One region of the Candidatus Pantoea communis genome, then DNA from elsewhere that is predicted to be linked to it. Evidence: predicted binding sites of a transcription regulator. Region 1 holds the regulator's gene; each other region holds the start of a gene.
The links. Region 1 encodes CRP, which controls carbon source genes, mostly activating them, when cyclic AMP is high. Its sites were predicted from a motif close to ATGTGANNNNNNTCACAT; they were not measured.
Positions count from the first base shown of each region.

Region 2: the regulator CRP is predicted to act here: its motif matches at 1,231-1,248, upstream of rhaB (rhamnulokinase).
Region 3: the regulator CRP is predicted to act here: its motif matches at 1,171-1,188, upstream of F3J37_RS25035 (NupC/NupG family nucleoside CNT transporter).
Region 4: the regulator CRP is predicted to act here: its motif matches at 1,125-1,142, upstream of F3J37_RS10905 (glycine dehydrogenase).

Region 1 covers NZ_VWXC01000025.1:25,804-28,925, forward strand. Annotated here, with positions in the region: gene F3J37_RS24020 (YccS/YhfK family putative transporter) at 1-930, opposite strand, end outside; gene crp (cAMP-activated global transcriptional regulator CRP) at 989-1,621, opposite strand; gene F3J37_RS24030 (OsmC family protein) at 1,925-2,329, shown strand; gene F3J37_RS24035 (phosphoribulokinase) at 2,373-3,122, opposite strand, start outside.
Region 2 covers NZ_VWXC01000036.1:17,168-20,289, reverse strand. Annotated here, with positions in the region: gene rhaR (HTH-type transcriptional activator RhaR) at 1-266, opposite strand, end outside; gene rhaS (HTH-type transcriptional activator RhaS) at 281-1,102, opposite strand; gene rhaB (rhamnulokinase) at 1,392-2,873, shown strand; gene F3J37_RS26830 (L-rhamnose isomerase) at 2,857-3,122, shown strand, end outside.
Region 3 covers NZ_VWXC01000027.1:66,712-69,833, reverse strand. Annotated here, with positions in the region: gene F3J37_RS25040 (Nramp family divalent metal transporter) at 1-883, opposite strand, end outside; gene F3J37_RS25035 (NupC/NupG family nucleoside CNT transporter) at 1,253-2,443, shown strand; gene F3J37_RS25030 (LLM class flavin-dependent oxidoreductase) at 2,636-3,122, shown strand, end outside.
Region 4 covers NZ_VWXC01000007.1:1,707-4,828, forward strand. Annotated here, with positions in the region: gene pmbA (metalloprotease PmbA) at 1-458, shown strand, start outside; gene cybC (cytochrome b562) at 653-1,039, shown strand; gene F3J37_RS10905 (glycine dehydrogenase) at 1,294-1,632, shown strand; gene F3J37_RS10910 (SFCGS family glycine-rich protein) at 1,650-2,006, shown strand; gene F3J37_RS10915 (DUF4312 family protein) at 2,009-2,308, shown strand; gene F3J37_RS10920 (DUF4311 domain-containing protein) at 2,334-3,110, shown strand.

The DNA of each region.
Region 1 (3,122 bases):
GTCGGGATGCTGGCGCGCAATTTTTTCCAGCGCGCCGAGCTGCTTTTCCATGTGGAAGCGATCGGGCAATTGATGATAGAGAATGGCATCGGCCAACAGGCGCAGACGCGCAGAGATGGTTTTGGCATTCCAGCGGATCACCGCTTCGGCGTGACTCTGCTCGACCAGCTTTTGCACTTCTTCCGGCTGGTGCAGGCTCACCGAGATGTGCTCCTGCAAATCAAGCGCCACCTGGAAAGCCCGCGTCAGGCGCTTGTGGCTGTTATCGCGGCTGGCAGAGAGCATGTGCATCTGCTGATAGCAGGTGGTGATCAGGTCAACGGCTTTTTGCTGACGCGCCAGCAGCGGCGGCAGCGCTTTCTCGGGATCGGTAAGCTGCGTCAACAGTGTGTATTTTGCATCGCAATAATCCGCCAGTTCCCGATACAGCAGACTGAGCGTTTCGCGCATCGGCTGCTCTTTCCACAGCCAAAACCAGAACCAGTTAAACAGGCCATACCATAGCGTGCCGCCGATATACAGCAGCGGCGGCACCCACATGGGCATGCGTCCTACTAGGCTGAGGCTAAAGATGGCGGCAATCAGTGTGGCGGGCAACAAGCGACCGTGCAGCGGGCTGATTTCGCCGGTCACGCCTATCAGCAGCGGCAGCACAAACAGGATCAGCGGTAACGGAATGGCGTCACTGGTGAGAAATTGGATCAGAAAACTGGCGGTAGCAAACAGTGAGCCGCCAACAATCAGGCGTTTAAAGAAGCGCTTATGCGGTGTATCAAGACCCGCCATGTTGCAGCAGGCAGGGACTAATGAGAACAGCAGGCCTTTTTGCAGATCGCCAAACAGCCAGCCTAGTGCCACAGGCAGGCACAGCACCAGCGTTTGCCGCAGTGCGTAGTTGACCTCAGGATGATAGATGATTCGGCGCCACATCAGCTCATCGCAAACAAAAACGGCGCGATGTTGCCATCACGCCGTGGGTGATAAGAAATTAGCGGGTGCCGTAGACGACGATGGTTTTACCGTGTGCGGAGATCAGGTTCTGATCTTCCAGCATTTTCAGGATACGACCCACGGTTTCGCGTGAGCAACCCACGATCTGACCAATCTCCTGACGGGTGATTTTGATTTGCATCCCGTCGGGGTGCGTCATCGCATCGGGTTGTTTCGCCAGATTAAGCAGTGTTTGCGCGATACGGCCCGTCACATCGAGGAAGGCAAGGTTGCCCACTTTCTCGGAAGTGACTTGCAGACGACGCGCCATTTGCGACGAAAGTCGCATTAAAATATCCGGGTTTACCTGAATCAGCTGACGGAATTTTTTGTAGGAAATTTCAGCCACTTCGCAGGCAGTCTTAGCACGTACCCAGGCACTACGTTCCTGGCCTTCTTCAAACAGGCCGAGTTCGCCGATGAAGTCTCCCTGATTGAGGTAGGAGAGAATCATCTCTTTGCCTTCTTCATCTTTGATCAGAACCGCAACGGAACCTTTCACGATGTAGTACAGCGTTTCCGCTTTCTCACCCTGATGGATGAGCGTGCTTTTGGACGGATATTTGTGAATATGGCAATGGGACAGGAACCATTCGAGTGTAGGGTCTGTTTGCGGTTTGCCGAGAACCATTCGCTATTATCCTCTGTTGTAATCGTGCCCAAAACACAGGGGGCAGTTTTCCCTGTCAGGCGGTGTAATCGTCGAGCGTTTCCAGTAAAGGAAAATTATTTCCGGGTGATTCTTAAGCTACGCTTTTGATTCTTCCCGCCTTCGTCTGTGATGACGAAAATATTTTCAGCACTGTTTGTAGCACAGCTTTTGCAAGCTGTCTTCTGTTGTCTCGCTTCAGCAACAGGCGGAAGAGTCTGGATTGCTGTTTATCAAGTGAAAGCGTACTCTGGCGGCAAAACCGCCACTTCAGGAGAAAGAATAATGCAGGCACGAGTGAAATGGGTGGAAGGGCTGACCTTTCTCGGAGAATCCTCATCAGGCCATCAGGTATTAATGGACGGTAACTCGGGTGATAAAGCGCCAAGCCCGATGGAGATGGTTTTGATGGCAGCAGGCGGCTGTAGCGCGATTGACGTGGTATCGATCCTGCAAAAAGGCCGAAATGATGTGGCTGACTGCGAGGTGAAACTTACGTCCGAGCGCCGTGAAGAAGCGCCACGTATTTTTACGCAAATCAACCTGCATTTTATCGTTAGCGGCACAGCGCTAAGCGATAAAGCGGTGGCGCGGGCCGTCGATCTGTCGGCGGAGAAGTATTGCTCGGTGGCGATCATGCTCGGCAATAGTGTGAAAATGACGCACAGTTACGAAGTGATTGAGCGATAACATAAGTGGGCGGCCAAACGGCCGCCGCTACAGAATTTCTGGATTATTCAATCCGTTTACCTTCAATCAGCCGCTGCACCAGTGGCGTCATGATTAACTCCATTGCCAGCCCCATTTTGCCGCCCGGCACCACCAGTGTGTTCATATGCGAAATGAACGAGCCCTGGATCATCGCCAGCAGGTAAGGGTAAGCAATGCCTTCCAGTCCACGGAAGTGAATCACCACAAAGCTTTCATCGAGTGACGGAATTTCACGTGCGGCAAATGGGTTGGACGTATCCACCGTAGGTACACGCTGGAAGTTGATGTGGGTGCGCGAGAACTGCGGCGTGATGAAGTTGATATAATCCTCCATTGAACGCACCACTGAATCCATCACCGCTTCACGGGAATGGCCGCGCTCGCTGGTGTCGCGCACCAGCTTTTGAATCCACTCCAGATTGACAATCGGCACCACGCCGACCAGCAAATCGACATGCTCGGCGACGTTGTGCTGCTGTGTAACCACGCCACCGTGTAATCCTTCATAGAACAGCACGTCAGTGTTTTCCGGCAGCGGCTGCCAGGGCGTAAAGGTGCCCGGCACCTGATTCCACGGCACCGCTTCGTCGTAGGTGTGCAGATATTTGCGCGATTCACCTAGCCCGGTTTTTCCGTAATGCTTAAACGTCTGTTCCAGCAGCCCGAAGTCATTGGCTTCCGGACCGAAGTAGCTAATATGACGGCCCAGATCGCGTGCCTTACGGATCGCCATATCCATTTCTGGACGGGTATAACGGTGAAAACTGTCACC
Region 2 (3,122 bases), on a different contig from region 1:
CGGCAGTAAAGAATGTTATCCAGCGCCAAATCGTTGACGCTGTCATAACTGTGGCAATCATTGTCGCGGATATAGAACACATCGCCGCAGGTAATCAACCACGGGCGATCGTTGAGCACGTGCAAGCCGTTGCCGCGCCAGACGATCACAATTTCACTGAATTCATGACGATGCGGGGGGAAGGAGGGTTGAGGCATGCGTTCGGCCACCGCAATCGGCAGATTGGTGGCCGGGAAATAGTCTTCGCGCGTCAAAATCAGCGACATGGGAACCACTCCAGTTACATCATCTGCTGGCGCTCCGCTCGGGGCGCGCAGCCAAATTCCCGCCGAAACAGCGTGGAAAAGTGGTTGCTGTCACCAAATCCACACTGATAGGCGATGTCCGTTATGCGCATATCGCTATGGCGCAGTAAATGCCGGGCCTGCAATAAGCGCAGACGATTCAGGTAGCGCTGCGGCGTATTGCCGGTTTGCTGCTTCATCTGACGATGCAGGGTGCGCAGCGAAAGCGAGAAGCGATCGGCCAGTGCATCCCATTCAATATCTTCACTGTAGTGCTCATTGAGCCAGTCAAGCAACCGATGCAGACGTGCTTCCTGATCCTGCGCCTGATCGTTGTGACCGGCTTCGCGCAACAGCACCAGCAGTTGCAAGAACAGCTGTTCCTGATGCGCCTGACGCTCCAGCGACCAGATCTCCTGCTGTTTCATCTGCGTCACAATCTGCAGCGCCTGCGCCATCACCTTGTGATTGATACGCCAGTGCGACGGATAGTTACCGTTTTCATCGCCGGGCAGCAATGACTGTAAACCAGAGAGAAAACGAAACGCTGCCGGGCTGCGATAAAGCACATTAGTCAGGCACAAATTCTCGGTCTGCTCATACAAATGGCGATCGTGATCGCGCACAAAGCACACGCAACCGGCGCACAGGGTCTGCGGCTGGCCGTTAAACACGTGAATACCGGAACCTTGCTCAACCAGCACGATTTCATGGAAATCATGATGATGTTCGGGAAAGGCCTGCTGCGGTACGCGCGGCTCAATAGCAATCGCGTAGTTTCCTTCCGGAAAGAAATCAGCACTGTGCAGAACGGTCATGATGCGCCTCTCGATTAACAATTTTGTAACCGAGTCTACGCAGGCGCTGTGCACCTTACCTTGAAATTTAAACCGCACAGCGCAGGAAAATGGCGAATTATTCAAGATCGGCCAAGTGATTGATGGAATTGCGGTAAAGCTCACAACTCTGTTGTTCCCCGGTTCTGTGAGCTTTCTCACGATCATCTTTGCCAGCCTGCCATCGACTATCACGCGCTGGCAGTAAGGGGAAGGTGGCAAAGCGCCAGTATTCATACGCTAAAGCCATCTCATCACAGGAAGAAACGCCATGAGTATGCGTAACATTGTTGCCATTGATTTAGGCGCATCCAGCGGGCGCGTGATGCTCGCACAATGGACCTCTGCTAACCAGCGCATCACCCTGCGTGAAGTGTGCCGTTTTGCCAACCAACGTGTTCGTCGCGCCGGTTATGATTGCTGGGATCTCGACAGTCTGGAGCAGGCGATTCGCGCAGGGCTGGCGCAGTTAGATGATGAGGGCATCGTGCCGGACAGCATCGGCATTGATACCTGGGGCGTGGATCTGGTGCTGCTGGATGCCAACGGCGATCGGGTGGGCGAAACGGTCAGTTATCGTGACTCGCGCACCGATGGATTGATGGCGCAAGCGATCAATGAGCTGGGCAGAGCCGCCATTTACCAGCGCACAGGTATCCAGTTTCTGCCCTTCAATACCCTGTATCAGATGCGTGCGCTGCACCAGCAACAACCGGGCTGGCAGGCACAGGTCAAGCATGCACTGATGATCCCGGATTATCTGCATTATCGTCTGACCGGCAACATGAACTGGGAGTACACCAACGCCACCACTACGCAGATGCTGAACATTGAAACTGGCGAGTGGGATAGTGAGTTGCTGTCGTGGGCAGGGATCGAAGCCGACTGGTTCGGCAAACCGACTGCACCGGGCAACACCGTCGGCAACTGGATCAATGCCAGCGGTAAAAAAATTCCGGTCGTGGCCGTGGCCACGCACGATACCGCCAGCGCGGTGCTGGCCACGCCGCTGATGCAGGAAGATGCCGCTTATCTCAGTTCTGGCACCTGGTCGTTAATGGGCATAGAAAGTCTGCAACCCTGCGTCAACCGCACGGCGCTCGACGCCAACATCACCAACGAAGGTGGCGCGGAAGGCTATCGGGTGTTGAAGAACATCATGGGCCTGTGGCTATTACAGCGCGTATGCAGCGAATTGCACATCTCAGATCTCTGCGCATTGATTGACGAAGCAAAAAATGAATCCGCCTGTCGTGCCCTGATCAATCCTAATCATCCGCGTTTTATTAATCCCGCCAGCATGGTGCAGGAGATTCAGGATGCCTGCGCTGAGCAGCATATGCCGATTCCACAAAGCCCTGCAGCGCTGGCACGCACCATTTTCGACAGCCTGGCGCTGCTGTATCGCCAGGTGATAGGCGAACTGGGCAACCTGCGCGGAACCGCGATTCGCCAGTTACATGTGGTCGGCGGCGGCAGTCAGAACCCATTACTGAACCAACTCTGTGCCGATGCCTGCGAAATGCCCGTATTGGCTGGCCCCATTGAAGCCTCAACGCTGGGTAATGTCGGCTGCCAGCTGATGGCGTTGGGGGAACTGCGTGATGTGGCCGAATTGCGTCGCTGCATCGATAAAAATTTCCCGTTAGAAACGTTTGCACCTCAGAACGCCAGCATCTTCGCTGCCCACCAGGCACGCTTTGCGGCACTGAGCCAACCTGCTAAGGAACTTGCATATGACAAAGCTGATTGAACAAGCCTTTGAACTGGCGAAACAACGCTACGCGGCGTTGGGTATTGATGTGGACCAGGTAATGACCCAACTGGATGGCATCCCGGTGTCGATGCACTGCTGGCAGGGGGATGATGTTCGTGGCTTTGAAAACCCGAATGGCGAACTGACGGGCGGTATTCAGGCCACCGGCAATTATCCGGGACGCGCTCGCAACGCGGATGAGCTGCGTGCGGACATAGAAAAAGCCATGTCGCTGATCCCCGGCGC
Region 3 (3,122 bases), on a different contig from region 1:
GACTTAATCCAAACACAATGGCTGCTGCGCGGCCCAACAAAGGTTGCAGCGTCAAATACGCCTGGTCGAGATCCACAATGCTGGTGTGCCCGCTGAAGTGGAAAGCTGCCGCCGCAGTCGCCATCATCGCCAGATTGACAAAGCCGGCAATGGTCATGGCAATCGCCACATCGAGTTTAGTGGACGAGTAGCGATCCGCTTTGCTGCCAATGTTACCGTGTTGCGTCAGTGCCGAGTGCAGGTAAATCACATGCGGCATGATGGTGGCACCCAGCACACCGGCAGCGAGGAACACGGCGTCAGAGGTGGGCAGCGAAGGCAACGCCATACCGGTGACCAATTCACTCACTTTCGGCTGCGAGAAAAACAGCTCAACAATATAGGCAGCGGCGACAAACAGCAGCAGGCCGCCAATCACCAACTCCAGCGGCTTCTGCCCCCGGCTTTGCAGCATCAAAATCAGGTAGGTGGCGACACCGGTGAGCACGGCGCCTTGCAGTAGCGAAATCCCCAGCAATAATTTAAAGCCGAGTGCCGCACCGATAAATTCCGCGAGGTCAGTGGCCATGGCGATGATTTCCGCCTGCACCCAATAGAACCACACTGCCGGGCGTGGAAAGCGATCGCGGATATGCTCGGCAAGGTTTTTACCGGTGGCGATGCCAAGTTTGGCTGACATCAGCTGAATCAGCATCGCCATCACATTGGCCCAGACCACCACCCACAGCAGTTTGTAGCCGTAGGCCGCACCCGCCTGAATATTGGTGGCAAAGTTACCGGGATCGATATAACCAATTGCCGCGATGAAGGCAGGGCCAAGCAGCGCGAGCTTGATTTTTCTGGCTCCGCGAGCGGCGCGCTCAGCAGTGCGACTTTCTGACATAGTGTGGACCCTGTCCTAACGCTTGTTGACCCATGCAGCTTAACGGGCGCTCAAGGCAAGTGAAATTTGATTATAGTTATCGTAATAATAGATGGTGCTATGAAGTATAGCCATTGCTATACCTTGCGGTAAAGCCAGTTCTTGCCAAAATGTTTGCAACAGGAATCACTCTACTCCCGGGTTATTTTATAGACAATGTTTTTGTGGATATTTCTTGTGAAGGCTTTGTGAAGAGGTTGTGAGCGGTGAGACTATTCTTAGAAATTTGTCGATACCGAATACTTATAATGTGGTTTTGATCTCGTTTTTAAGTAACGCGTTACATAGAATACGCAACAAAATACAACCCTCCTCAAATTTGGAGCCGACATGTCCCATATTTTGCACTTTCTTTTGGCATTAGTGGTGGTAGCCGTACTGGCCTTACTGGTCAGTCACGATCGTAAAAGCATCCGTATTCGTTACATCGTACAGCTTCTGGTGATCGAAGTTTTGCTGGCGTGGTTCTTCCTCAACTCTGAAGCGGGCCTCGGCTTCGTCAAAGGGTTTGCGGGTCTGTTTGATCATCTGCTGAAGTATGCTGCCGAAGGGACTAACTTCGTATTCGGCAACATGAACGACAAAGGCCTGGCGTTCTTCTTCCTGAATGTTCTGTGCCCGATCGTGTTTATCTCCGCGCTGATCGGTATTTTGCAGCATTTCCGTATCCTGCCTTGGGTGATCCGCGGCATCGGTACCGTGCTGTCAAAAGTCAACGGTATGGGCAAACTGGAATCCTTCAACGCCGTAAGCTCTCTGATTTTGGGACAGTCAGAAAACTTTATCGCGTATAAAGATATCCTTGGCAAAATGTCACAGCGTCGCATGTACACCATGGCTGCTACGGCAATGTCGACAGTTTCCATGTCCATCGTCGGCGCTTATATGACTATGCTGCAGCCGAAATATGTGGTGGCCGCGCTGGTATTGAACATGTTCAGCACCTTCATTGTGTTGTCACTGATCAACCCTTACCGCGTCGATAGCGAAGAAGATCTGCAGTTGCAGGATCTGCACAAAGGTCAGAGCTTCTTCGAGATGCTGGGCGAATATATCCTTGCCGGTTTCAAAGTGGCGATCATCGTTGCCGCCATGCTGATTGGTTTTATCGCCCTGATTTCTGGCCTGAATGCGCTGTTTGACCTGATCTTCGGCATCAGCTTCCAGGGTGTGCTGGGTTATGTATTCTACCCGTTTGCGTGGGTGATGGGCGTGCCGTCCAGTGAAGCGCTGCAGGTCGGCAGCATCATGGCAACCAAACTGGTTTCTAACGAATTCGTCGCAATGATGGATCTGCAGAAAATTGCCGGTCAGCTGTCACCGCACGCAGAAGGAATCCTGTCTGTGTTCCTCGTCTCCTTCGCTAACTTCTCCTCTATCGGGATTGTGGCGGGTGCGATTAAGGGCTTGAACGAAGAACAGGGTAACGTGGTTTCTCGCTTCGGCCTTAAACTGCTGTACGGCTCAACCCTGGTGAGCGTGCTTTCTGCCGCTATCGCCGGTCTGGTTCTGGCCTTCTGATGTTCAGGGCGAGCTGCGGCTCGCCCTTCTCTTCTTAATTATGCCTTTCTGTTCTATCTTGCATTTCCCCCCTTTTATCCCCGTCATTCGCCGCTTCCCCGCCTGACGCAAAACCTTTTCACAATATTGAATTTCCGTCCCGGTTGCCTGCGCCCGTAGCTTTTCTCCATAACGTCACATCTGGAGAATCGTATGAGCATTCAATTTCTTGGCATGATTGGCCACCGCCTGGCTTCAGAGATCATTCCCGCTAGCGGGCCGCTGTTCGATAAAGATTACATCGCGCGTTTCGCCCGCGCCCATGAAGAAGCCGGGTTCGACCGCATTCTGGTGGGCTATTGGTCCGATCAACCAGATGGTTTTCTGGTGACCGCACATGCTGCGGCACACACCTCAACACTGAAATTCCTGCTGGCACACCGTCCGGGCTTTGTCGCACCGACTCTGGCCGCACGCAAGCTGGCAACGTTGGATCAACTGACCGATGGTCGGCTGCCCGTGCATATCATCAGCGGCGGTAGCGATGTCGAGCAGCGTCGTGATGGTGACTTCCTGAATAAAGCCGAACGCTATGCGCGCAGCGATGAGTTTCTTGCCGTGCTAAAGCAGAGTCTGGAATCCAGCCAGCCTTATGATCACAAGGGACATTTTTACCAGGCTGAGCAGGCGTTTTCCGCCA
Region 4 (3,122 bases), on a different contig from region 1:
AAGGGCTGGCGTCTACGCCGTTCGACAGCGAAGGCGTGCGTACCCAGGCGCGTGACATCATCAAAGATGGCGTGCTGCAAAACTGGCTGCTGACCAGCTATTCGGCACGCAAGCTTGGCCTGCAGAGCACCGGCCATGCCGGCGGCATTCACAACTGGCGCATTGCAGGGCAGGGACATAGCTTTGAAGATATGCTGAAGCAGATGGGCCGTGGTTTAGTGGTCACCGAAATGATGGGCTCCAGTGTCAGCGCCATGACCGGTGATTACTCACGCGGTGCATCAGGCTTCTGGGTTGAGAACGGTGAAATCCAATATCCTGTGAGCGAGATCACAATTGCGGGCAACCTCAAGGATATGTGGCTCAATATGGTAACGCTCGGTAACGACATTGAAACGCGCAGCAATATACAATGCGGTTCGGTGCTGCTGCCGGAGATGAAAATCGCCGGACAATAAAGACATCGCTTCATGAAAGCAGCCCGCAAGGCTGCTTTTTTTTTAGCCCGACAATAATACCCCTAAATAATTTGCGTGACAGAAAGGCGGCAAGTGAATGAATCCTCAGGGCATTACATCAGTAAGTGACTGAGGTGAGTGAGCGTAGCCAACGTGTCTGGAACCTGAAATATGACGGGAAATAAGGAATATTTATGCGTAAGCATGTGATTGCAATGTTGTCTCTCTCACTGTTGTTCTCCTCGGCTAGCGTATTCGCCGCTGACCTGAAGAGTGATATGGATACCCTGAAAGATGGCCTGAGCGTGGTGAAGAAAACCTCTGATGCTCAGGAAATGCAAACCGCGCTCGGCAAGATGCGCCAGGCGGCGGAGGATGCTAAAAAATCCACGCCGGAAAAACTGGAAGGTCAGGCTGCCGATAGCGCCCAGATTAAGGATTATCACGCCGGTCTTGATTCTCTGATTGCGCAGATTGATGTCGTCGATCAGTTGGCGAAAGCCAACAAGCTCGACGAAGCCAAAACTGAAGCGAAGAAGTTGGAAGATATTCGTAACGCCAACCATAAGAAATTCCGCTGATAACCCGGCCAGCCCTGTGGCTGGCCTTATCTCCTCTCGCATTCCCTCCGTTTAAACGCATCGATTTCCGGCATAACCCCCATTTTTGTGACCTGTTTCGCACACTTCATGCGTAGTGCGATCTGGCGCACACACGCCCGTGGGATTTCCACTTTGAGGTGGAAAAGATGCGTCTCCACAGCCTGAAGCGGAAAGCGTAATTTCTTTCTAACGCGAATTATCTCTAATTATCCGCAGTAAACAGGAGTAGCAAGGTGAGGAGTGAAGCTGTCCCGCTGAAACCGAGTACGCCAGAAGCCATTCAGGCGTTGGCGGATAACACGTTGAAGCAGATTGCGGCGATCTACGCCGCGCACCACATCGAAGCCAATGCCGTGCAGCAGCAGATGCTGGCCTCGCATGTACGGGCGATGGCAGCGCGTTCCCTCACGGGAGAAGCCTTGCCGGAAGTGGAAGCCGAACTGTTTGAAGATATCTCGCCAGAAACCATGGCGCTGGCACAGCAGGTGGTCGATCTGTTTGGCAATCTGCCCAAAGAAGAAGCCTGGTTGTTATCGGTGCATATCGAAGTGGCGAAATCCAACGAAGCATAAATCGAGAGGAATTGAACATGGTAACAGTCGTGATTGGTGATCGTCTGGGTAAAGGTCAGAAAGTCGCAGCAGGGATTGAGAAAGCAGGCGGCCGTGCCGTGGTGGTGCCGGGCGTCGCAGCGGATATGAAGCTGGGCGATGTGATGAAAGCGGAAAACGCCGATTTCGGCATCTCCTTCTGCGGCAGCGGCGGCGCGGGTGCCATCACTGCACAGAACAAATATGGCTACAAAGCCAAACACGGTATGCGTTCGATTGATGAAGGCGTGACTGCCATTAACGAAGGCGCCACCGTGCTGGGCTTTGGCTTTATGGATAAAGAAGAGCTGGGTGAACGTCTGGTGCAGGCCTGGAATAAAAAACACGGCAGCTAAGCATGAAACAGCAATACGAGACGCAGGTCACGGTGCAGGGCAAAGGCGACAGCAAAGCGAAAGCCTTTTCCGATGCACTGAGCAAGGTGCAGCAGCAAGTGCTGCGCACCAGCCAAAAGATTCTGTTGCGCATTGAACCCATAGATGTGCGGGTGCTGCGCGCGCAGGAGAGCGTACGCACAGAGAAGTTCTTGTTCTTCTTTCTGGCGCGCGAACGACGGAATTACAGCGTCGAGCTGGAAATCACCGTCAGCGTCACCGTGATCGACACCGATAAGGTGGATTTCATCGCGACGAAATAAAAACGACAACAAAGGGTACAACAACATGTTTTTAATCATTTTGTTTAAGTCGTTGATCATTGGTGGATTGGTTGGCGTTGGGGTAGGAGCGGGCGCAGCGCGCATGTTCCACGCACCGACCACCCAGGGTATGGGCGCGTTTCGTACCTTGGGTGAACTCAATTCCTGTGAAGGCGATCCTGCATCGCACTTCTCCTTTGGTCTTGGCTTCTTCTTTAACGCCTGGGCATCGTCTGTGGCGGCAGGCTCCTTCACACAGGACGTTGACCACCGCATTCTGCCCAACTGGGGCGCGGCTGCGTTGATGGTGAAAAATCGTAACGTCGCGGAAACCCTGCACAACCCGAAACGCATGGCGATTGCCTGCGGCATCATCGGCATGATCGTGGTGGCGTTCCTCAACAGTACCGCTTCTGCGGTGCCAGCGGCATTACAGGTTACGGCGGTTAAAGTGCTGGTACCGGCGGCCAACCTGCTGGTGAACACCGTGATGCCGGTGATCTTCTGGCTGGCAGCGATTGATGCCGGTAAGAAATCCGGTTTCTGGGCGACCATCTTTGGTGGTCTGGCGCAGTTGATCATGGGCAATGCCGTACCGGGTCTGGTGCTGGGTATCCTGATTGGTAAAGGCGTGGAAGAGAGCGGCTGGAACAAAGTCACCAAAGTGATGATGTTCGCGATTGTGCTGCTGTTCGCTCTGAGCGGCTTCTTCCGTGGTTTCGACATGAAACTGCTGCAATCCTTCCAACTTGGCATTCCTGGCTGGCTGGACATGATTCACAACAGCCTGAGCGGCAAATAAGGAGCCTTGAGA